DNA from 3 places in the Devosia sp. 63-57 genome. Region 1 is predicted to be linked to each of the others. Evidence: predicted binding sites of a transcription regulator. Region 1 holds the regulator's gene; each other region holds the start of a gene.
What was found. The regulator LexA, encoded in region 1, represses DNA repair genes until DNA is damaged. The targets are predictions, from matches to a motif close to TGTTCNNNNTGTGTTCNG.
Positions count from the first base shown of each region.

Region 2: BGO80_RS10530 (YifB family Mg chelatase-like AAA ATPase) is a predicted target of LexA. The motif match lies at 847-864, and genes of this name have one in related genera.
Region 3: BGO80_RS14240 (DNA recombination protein RmuC) is a predicted target of LexA. The motif match lies at 944-961, and genes of this name have one in related genera.

Region 1 is NZ_MKUY01000003.1:122,830-125,095, reverse strand. It holds gene BGO80_RS00620 (IlvD/Edd family dehydratase) at 1-348, shown strand, start outside; gene BGO80_RS00615 (YybH family protein) at 549-926, opposite strand; gene lexA (transcriptional repressor LexA) at 928-1,647, opposite strand; gene BGO80_RS00605 (hypothetical protein) at 1,789-2,025, shown strand; gene BGO80_RS00600 (hypothetical protein) at 2,145-2,266, shown strand, end outside.
Region 2 is NZ_MKUY01000005.1:447,145-449,410, forward strand. It holds gene BGO80_RS10525 (glycoside hydrolase family 25 protein) at 1-732, opposite strand, end outside; gene BGO80_RS10530 (YifB family Mg chelatase-like AAA ATPase) at 919-2,266, shown strand, end outside.
Region 3 is NZ_MKUY01000005.1:1,239,661-1,241,926, forward strand. It holds gene fmt (methionyl-tRNA formyltransferase) at 1-220, opposite strand, end outside; gene def (peptide deformylase) at 350-865, opposite strand; gene BGO80_RS14240 (DNA recombination protein RmuC) at 986-2,131, shown strand; gene BGO80_RS14245 (hypothetical protein) at 2,221-2,266, shown strand, end outside.

The sequences.
Region 1 (2,266 bases):
TGTATCGGCGACGGACGCCAGTCGGGCACGTCGGGCTCGCCCTCCATCCTCAATGCCTCGCCGGAAGCGGCGGCGGGCGGCAATCTTGCCATTCTCCGCACCGGTGACCGGGTGCGCATCGACCTCAACAAGGGCGAGGCCGATATCCTGATCTCTGCCGAGGAGATCGCGACCCGTCGCGCGGCGCTGGAGTCGGATGGCGGCTACAAGTTCCCCAAGCACCAGACGCCGTGGCAGGAAATCCAGCGCGGCCTGGTCGGCCAGCTTGGCGACGGCGCCATCCTGCGCGGCGCCGACAAGTATCAGCGCATCGCCCAGAACGAAGGCCTGCCGCGCGACAATCACTGATCGCTGCAATATGAATTGAGAAAGGCCCGCCAGCTTGGCGGGCCTTTTTATTGGGCACTTCACGTTCGGGTTGATGCGGCTTTATTGCGGGCTCTCATTTGAGAGGAGAGCATGTGCGTTTGAGCGTGCTGCGCACCCCCACCCGGCCTCCCCCTGAAGGAGGGGGAGGAGCTGCATCGCGTTTGGGTTAGATTTTGTAATTAGGCGGGCTCACGGCTGAGATGTTCGTGCACGATATGCCAGCCGTTAGCCTTGCGCCGGAGGACAGTAGTGCCGCGTCCGCCGCCTTCGGTGGGGACGCCATCGATCTCTGCCCGCCAGCGGAACTTGTAGATGCAGGCGGCCGCATCATCGCCAGAAGCCAGCCAGGTCAGATCTTCGAGCCAATAGGTTTCATTGCGCAATCGGTCCCAAGTCGACACGAAGGCGGCGCGAATAGCGGCGATGCCATGATGGGAGCCGGAGCTGAACCAGAACACAGCGTCGGGATCGATCAGCTCCAGCATCAGGTCGAAGTCGTGGGCATTTATGCGCTCGGCATAAGCATCCATGACCGCTTGGGCGGTCGCGAAAGCCAAGTCAGTACTTTCTCAGCAGGCCCACCAGGCGCCCCTGGACCTTGACGCGGTCGGGCGGGAAGATGCGGGTTTCGTAGGCGGGGTTGGCGGCTTCCAGAGCCACCGTATTGCCCTTGCGGCGCAGGCGCTTGAGGGTGGCTTCCTCGTCATCGACCAGGGCGACGATGATCTCGCCGGTGGAAGCGACGTCCTGCTTCTTGATGAGCACGGTATCGCCATCGAAAATGCCGGCATCGATCATGGAATCGCCACGCACTTCGAGTGCATAATGTTCGCCGGGCCCGAGCATTTCGGGGGGCACGGCAATGGTGTGGGAATGGGACTGGATCGCCTCGATCGGGGTGCCCGCAGCAATGCGGCCCATCACCGGGATGGAGACGGGGCGGGCATAATCGTCGGCCATGCCGGCGCTGACACGGGCCGGAGGGGTGGCAACCTTGCCCAGATTGCCCTCGATGACGGACGGCTCGAAGCGCGCCTTGCGGCCGCCAAGCGAAGGGTTCATCGAATCGGGGAGTTTTACGACTTCCAGCGCGCGTGCCCGGTTGGGCAGGCGGCGGATGAAACCGCGCTCCTCAAGCGCGGTGATCAGGCGATGGATACCGGATTTGGAGGCGAGGTCGAGCGCATCCTTCATCTCGTCGAATGAAGGCGGAATGCCGCTTTCCTTCATCCTTTCATGGATGAACATCAGCAATTCGTGTTGTTTGCGCGTCAGCATTGGCCCCACACCCAGAATCGGAACATAGACGGAACGACTATAGGTGTTCCATTTATGTTCTGCAATAGTGCCGACATTACTTGCACGTCGCTGCGGCCGGGGTTATGCGAACGGCCGATCTGACAGGTTTGGAGTGGCCAAGTGAGCCGGAAGGAATTCGACGCGTCGCGCATGCGGCGGATCAAGCGGGCTGCGGCGCGCTACGGGCTGACAGTGCTGACCTCGGAAAAGATGAAGGTGCTTGGCCACCCGGGCGGCCACGCCATTCGCCATGACGAGAGTTTCAAAATAGTCTTCGGAGATAGTCCCAAGCCGTTTTCGGCAACGCTCGACGAGGTGGAAGCCTATGTCGATGCCCTGGAAGCTGGCGAAGAGTAAGCGGACCTGACCTGTTCGGCAAGCCGAACTCTGCGCTGGATCGGTGCAATCCGTTATTTAAACGGTAACAGGAATCGCCGCACAGTGTGGGTGTAGGCTCACTGTGGAGGCGCGTTATTGTGTTTACCCTGATCAACGCTGACGCCGACGAAGACGACGCCGAAATCACCGATCCCCAGGAAATCGCGGAGCTTTTTGCTGCCATTGCGGCCGTGGCCATCGAGGCCATCGGACCGGGGCA
Region 2 (2,266 bases), on a different contig from region 1:
CACATTGCGATCCACCTCGCCGCGCACGCCCGGCACGACCCCGGTCTGAGTATATTGCCAGAAGGTCCAGGGGCGGTTTTCGTAGCGCTCATGCGGCTCGGCGGCAGTCGAGCGCAGCCAGAAAGTATTGGGGAAATATTCGCCGGCCAGAATATCGCGGTGGAAATTCATGTCGGTATAGATGATCGGCAGCTTGCCGGTATGGCGCTCCATGACCTCAAGCATCAGCCGGATCTTTTCCAGGGCATCGGCCTTGGACGGCTTGGCCTTGCAGCTCGAATGGTTGTTCCATTCGAGATCAAGCACCGGCGGCAGGGCGCTGGGATCGGCCGGCACGTTCTGGGTGAACCATGCCGCCTGCTCGGAGGCCAGCGAGCACCAGGTCATGAAGTGATAGGCGCCACGCGGCATGCCGGCATCGCGGGCGCGAACCCAGTTCCGCTGGAAATCGGGATCGACATAGTCTTTCCCCTCGGTTGCCTTCATGAACACGAAATGGATGCCGGCGCCGCGCGCCTTGGCGAAATCGACATTCTCCTGATAGCGGGCCACGTCGATGCCCTGGATCGGCATGGTGCGGGCGCGGTCGACCTTGGCATGGGGGCGATTGTCGCCGGGTATGGCGCCATAAAGACCCCCGCCACTGGCGCAGGCGGCCAAAGCCGCGAGGGCCAGGCTCAGAACGGCGCCACGAACAATGGCGGAGACGGAGCGGGGAAGGGCAATCGCCATGGACAAAAAGCTCGGTATCAGAGGACCACAATGAGCCTTTGATTCAACATGGACAGGTTAAGACAAGTTTAGGTTAACTATTGTGGCGATGAGCATGGTTAACGCGACATGATCTGTTCGCTTTACGTTCTTGTTAACCCTGTCTGCCTCTGTTAGCCTATGCTTCTGCTGGGGGCGAAGATCGACATGGTGACCCGTGTTGCGACGATAGCATTTCAGGGCATCGAGGCGGTGCCGGTCGATGTCCAGGCGCAGATTGCGCCCGGTTTTCCCGGCTTCATCCTGGTCGGATTGCCCGATAAGGCGGTGCGCGAAAGCGGCGAGCGAGTTCGGGCGGCCCTTGCCGCCTCTGGCCTGGGCCTGCCACCCAAGCGCATCACCATCAATCTGGCGCCAGCCGACCTGCCCAAGGAAGGCAGCCATTACGATCTGCCCATTGCCCTGGCGCTGATGGGCGCGCTGGGCGCCATTCCCCAGGATGCGCTCGACAGTTTCATGGCTTTGGGCGAGCTCGGCCTCGATGGCCGGCTGGCCCATGTCGGCGGGGTGCTGCCGGCGGCCATCGCCGCACAGGCCCGGGGGCTGGGCATGATCTGCCCGGCAGCGAGCGGGCCGGAAGCGGCCTGGGCGGGCGAGGATATCGACATCATTGCCGCCGACAGTCTTCTGGCGCTGGCCAATCATTTGACCGGTCATCAGCTGCAGGCGCGGCCGCAGCCCCGCAAGCTGACAGCGGCGCCGGGTGACCTGCCCGATCTGGCCGATGTGCGGGGCCAGGCCATTGCCCGCCGGGCTTTGGAGATCGCCGCCGCCGGCAATCATAATCTGCTGATGATCGGCCCTCCGGGATCAGGCAAATCCATGCTGGCGGCGCGCCTGCCTTCCATCCTGCCGCCGCTCTCCCCGCGCGAGCTGCTCGATGTGTCGATGATCCAGTCGATCGCTGGCGAGCTTTCCGGCGGCGCCCTGTCGGACCGGCGGCCATTTCGCGCGCCGCACCATTCGGCCTCCATGGCGGCGCTGGTCGGGGGCGGGCTCCGGGTGCGGCCGGGCGAAGCGAGCCTGGCGCATAACGGCGTGCTGTTTCTCGACGAATTGCCTGAGTTTTCGCCCGGCGTGCTCGACAGCCTGCGGCAGCCGCTCGAAAGCGGCGAAACCGTCATCGCGCGCGCCAATGCGCGGGTCTCCTATCCGAGCCGTTTTCAATTGGTAGCGGCGATGAACCCGTGCAAATGCGGATTGGCGGGCACCCCTGGCCATACCTGCAAGCGCGGCGTGGCCTGCGCCGCCGACTATCAGGCGCGCGTCTCGGGGCCCTTTCTCGATCGCATCGATATCCGCATCGACGTGCCGGCGCTCTCGGCAGCCGAAATGATCGCCCCCGATGGCGACGCCGAGCCCTCGGCCAGCGTGGCGGCGCGGGTGGCGGCGGCCCGCGAGCGGCAGCGCCAGCGCTATGAGGCGGCGGGGCATCCGGAAATCCTCACCAATGCCGCGGCGCCGACGGCGCTGGTGGAAAAGCTGATCGAGCCGG
Region 3 (2,266 bases), on a different contig from region 1:
ACTGCGCCTGCTCGGCCTCGCCCTTGAGCGATCGTGGCGTGAAAACCGGAATGCCGAACGCCTCGGCCGCTTCATGCACCGGGCTCCGGCGCTCGGCCTGTCCGCGCCCCGCCGGCTTTGGTGCCCGCGTATAGACCGCCACCACTTCATGCCCCGCCGAGACGATCTCGGTCAGCGTCGGTACGGAAAATTCGGGCGTACCCATGAAAACGACGCGCATGCCCGGAGCCCTTCGATCTGGATGCTTGTTTTATCGTCATTGCCCGGCTTGATCGGGCAATCCATCGGCGGTTGCCTGGATCACCGGGTCAAGCCCGGTGATGACGGTATTCAACGCGACAGTGTTCGATTACCGCGCCGCCAGCTTGGCCTGCTTGTCGAATTTCTTGATCACGCGATCACGCTTCAGCCGGCTCAAATAGTCGATATAGAGCACGCCATCGAGGTGATCGAGCTCGTGCTGAATGCACACCGCCAGCTTGCCCTCGGCGTCCTTGGTGACTTCCTTGCCCTCGAGATCGGTATAGGTCACCGACACTTCATTGGGCCGCTCGACCTCGTAATAGAGCTCGGGAATCGACAGGCACCCCTCTTCGGTCACCTGCATCTGCTCACCAAAATGGGTGATTTCCGGGTTGATCATCACCAGCGGGGCAGGGGGTTCGCCCTCGCCGGCCAGGTCCATCACCACGATACGCTTGAGCACGCCGATCTGCGGCGCGGCCAGGCCAATGCCCGGCGCGTCATACATGGTGTCGAGCATATCCTTGGCCAGCGTCTTGATCTCGTCGTCGACCTCGACGATCGGATCGGCAACGGCGCGCAGACGCGCATCGGGAATGATCAAAATTGGGCGGATGGCCATGGCAGGGAGTCCGGCAAAAATGGGATTGCCCCCGATATGGCGATTTCCGCCGGTCCGGTCAACCATATGGCACCGCGATAGAACATTCTGTGAACGCCCGAATCGATCTAGATAGAGAGCATGGACAGCACTCTCTTCACCCTCGGCGATACGCCCATCAGCCTTGTCAGCGCCATGGCGGCCGCTGTCGGCCTTGTGGTGGTGCTCTTGCTGGTGCTGCTGCTCTCGGCCCTGCGCTCAGGCCGCGAACGCGCCGCCGAGGCGCTCGCGCAGCAAACGCGCTCGGCCGAGCTTGAGCGCCATCTGGCCGGCCTGATGCAGGTGCAGTCGGAAATGACGGGCCGCATGCAGACCATGTCCGAGATTTTCGGCTCCCGCACCTCCGACCTCGCCAGGCTGGTCAATGAACGGCTGGATTCAACCTCCCAACGCGTCGGACAGGCCCTGCAGGAGACTAGGACCCGCACCGACGAGGGCCTGAGCAAGCTGCATGAACGCCTCGCCGTCATCGACCGCGCCCAGTCCACGATTTCGGCGCTGTCGTCCGAAATCGTCTCGCTGCAATCGATCCTCTCCAACAAGCAGACGCGTGGCGCCTTCGGGCAGGGGCGGATGGAAGCCATCATCGCCGATGGCCTTGCCCCCAATGCCTATGCCTTCCAGTCGACGCTCTCCAATGGCTCGCGTCCCGATTGCGTCGTGGTCATGCCCAATGGTGCGCCGTCGCTGGTCATCGACGCCAAATTCCCGCTCGAAAGCTGGCAGCGCCTGAGCACGGCTTCCTCCCCCGAGGAATTGCGTCAGGCCCAATCCGGCTTCCGCGCTGATCTCGGCGTCCACATCAAGGCCATTTCGGAAAAATACCTGATCCCCGGCGAGACGCAGGACACGGCCTTCATGTTCGTGCCGTCCGAATCGATCTTCGCCGATCTGCATGAGCATTTCGAGGACGTGGTGCAGCGCGCCGCGCGCGCCCGGGTGGTGATCGTGTCGCCCGCCCTGCTCATGCTCTCGATCCAGGTCATCCAGGCGCTGTTGCGCGACGTGCGCATGCGCGAGCAGGCCCATCTCATCCAGAAGGAAGTGCGTGAGCTCTTGGCCGACATCACCCGCCTCGACGAGCGGGTCAATCGTCTCCAGACCCATTTCACTCAGGCGCAAAAGGACATTGGCGACATCGTCATTTCGTCGGGCAAGATCGCCCGCCGCGGCGACCGCATCGACGCCATGGATTTCGAAGACCAGCCGCGCCTGACCGAGGACTGATCAGGCGCTTTTCCGATCACATTCCCGCCGCCACCGAACCGACCCTCTGCCCCCGCGTTGAGCCAGCAACCCAACCCATGGAGGCCAAGATGGCTCAGCCCCGCGACAATTCCGATGCCCTTATCCCCGTCGATG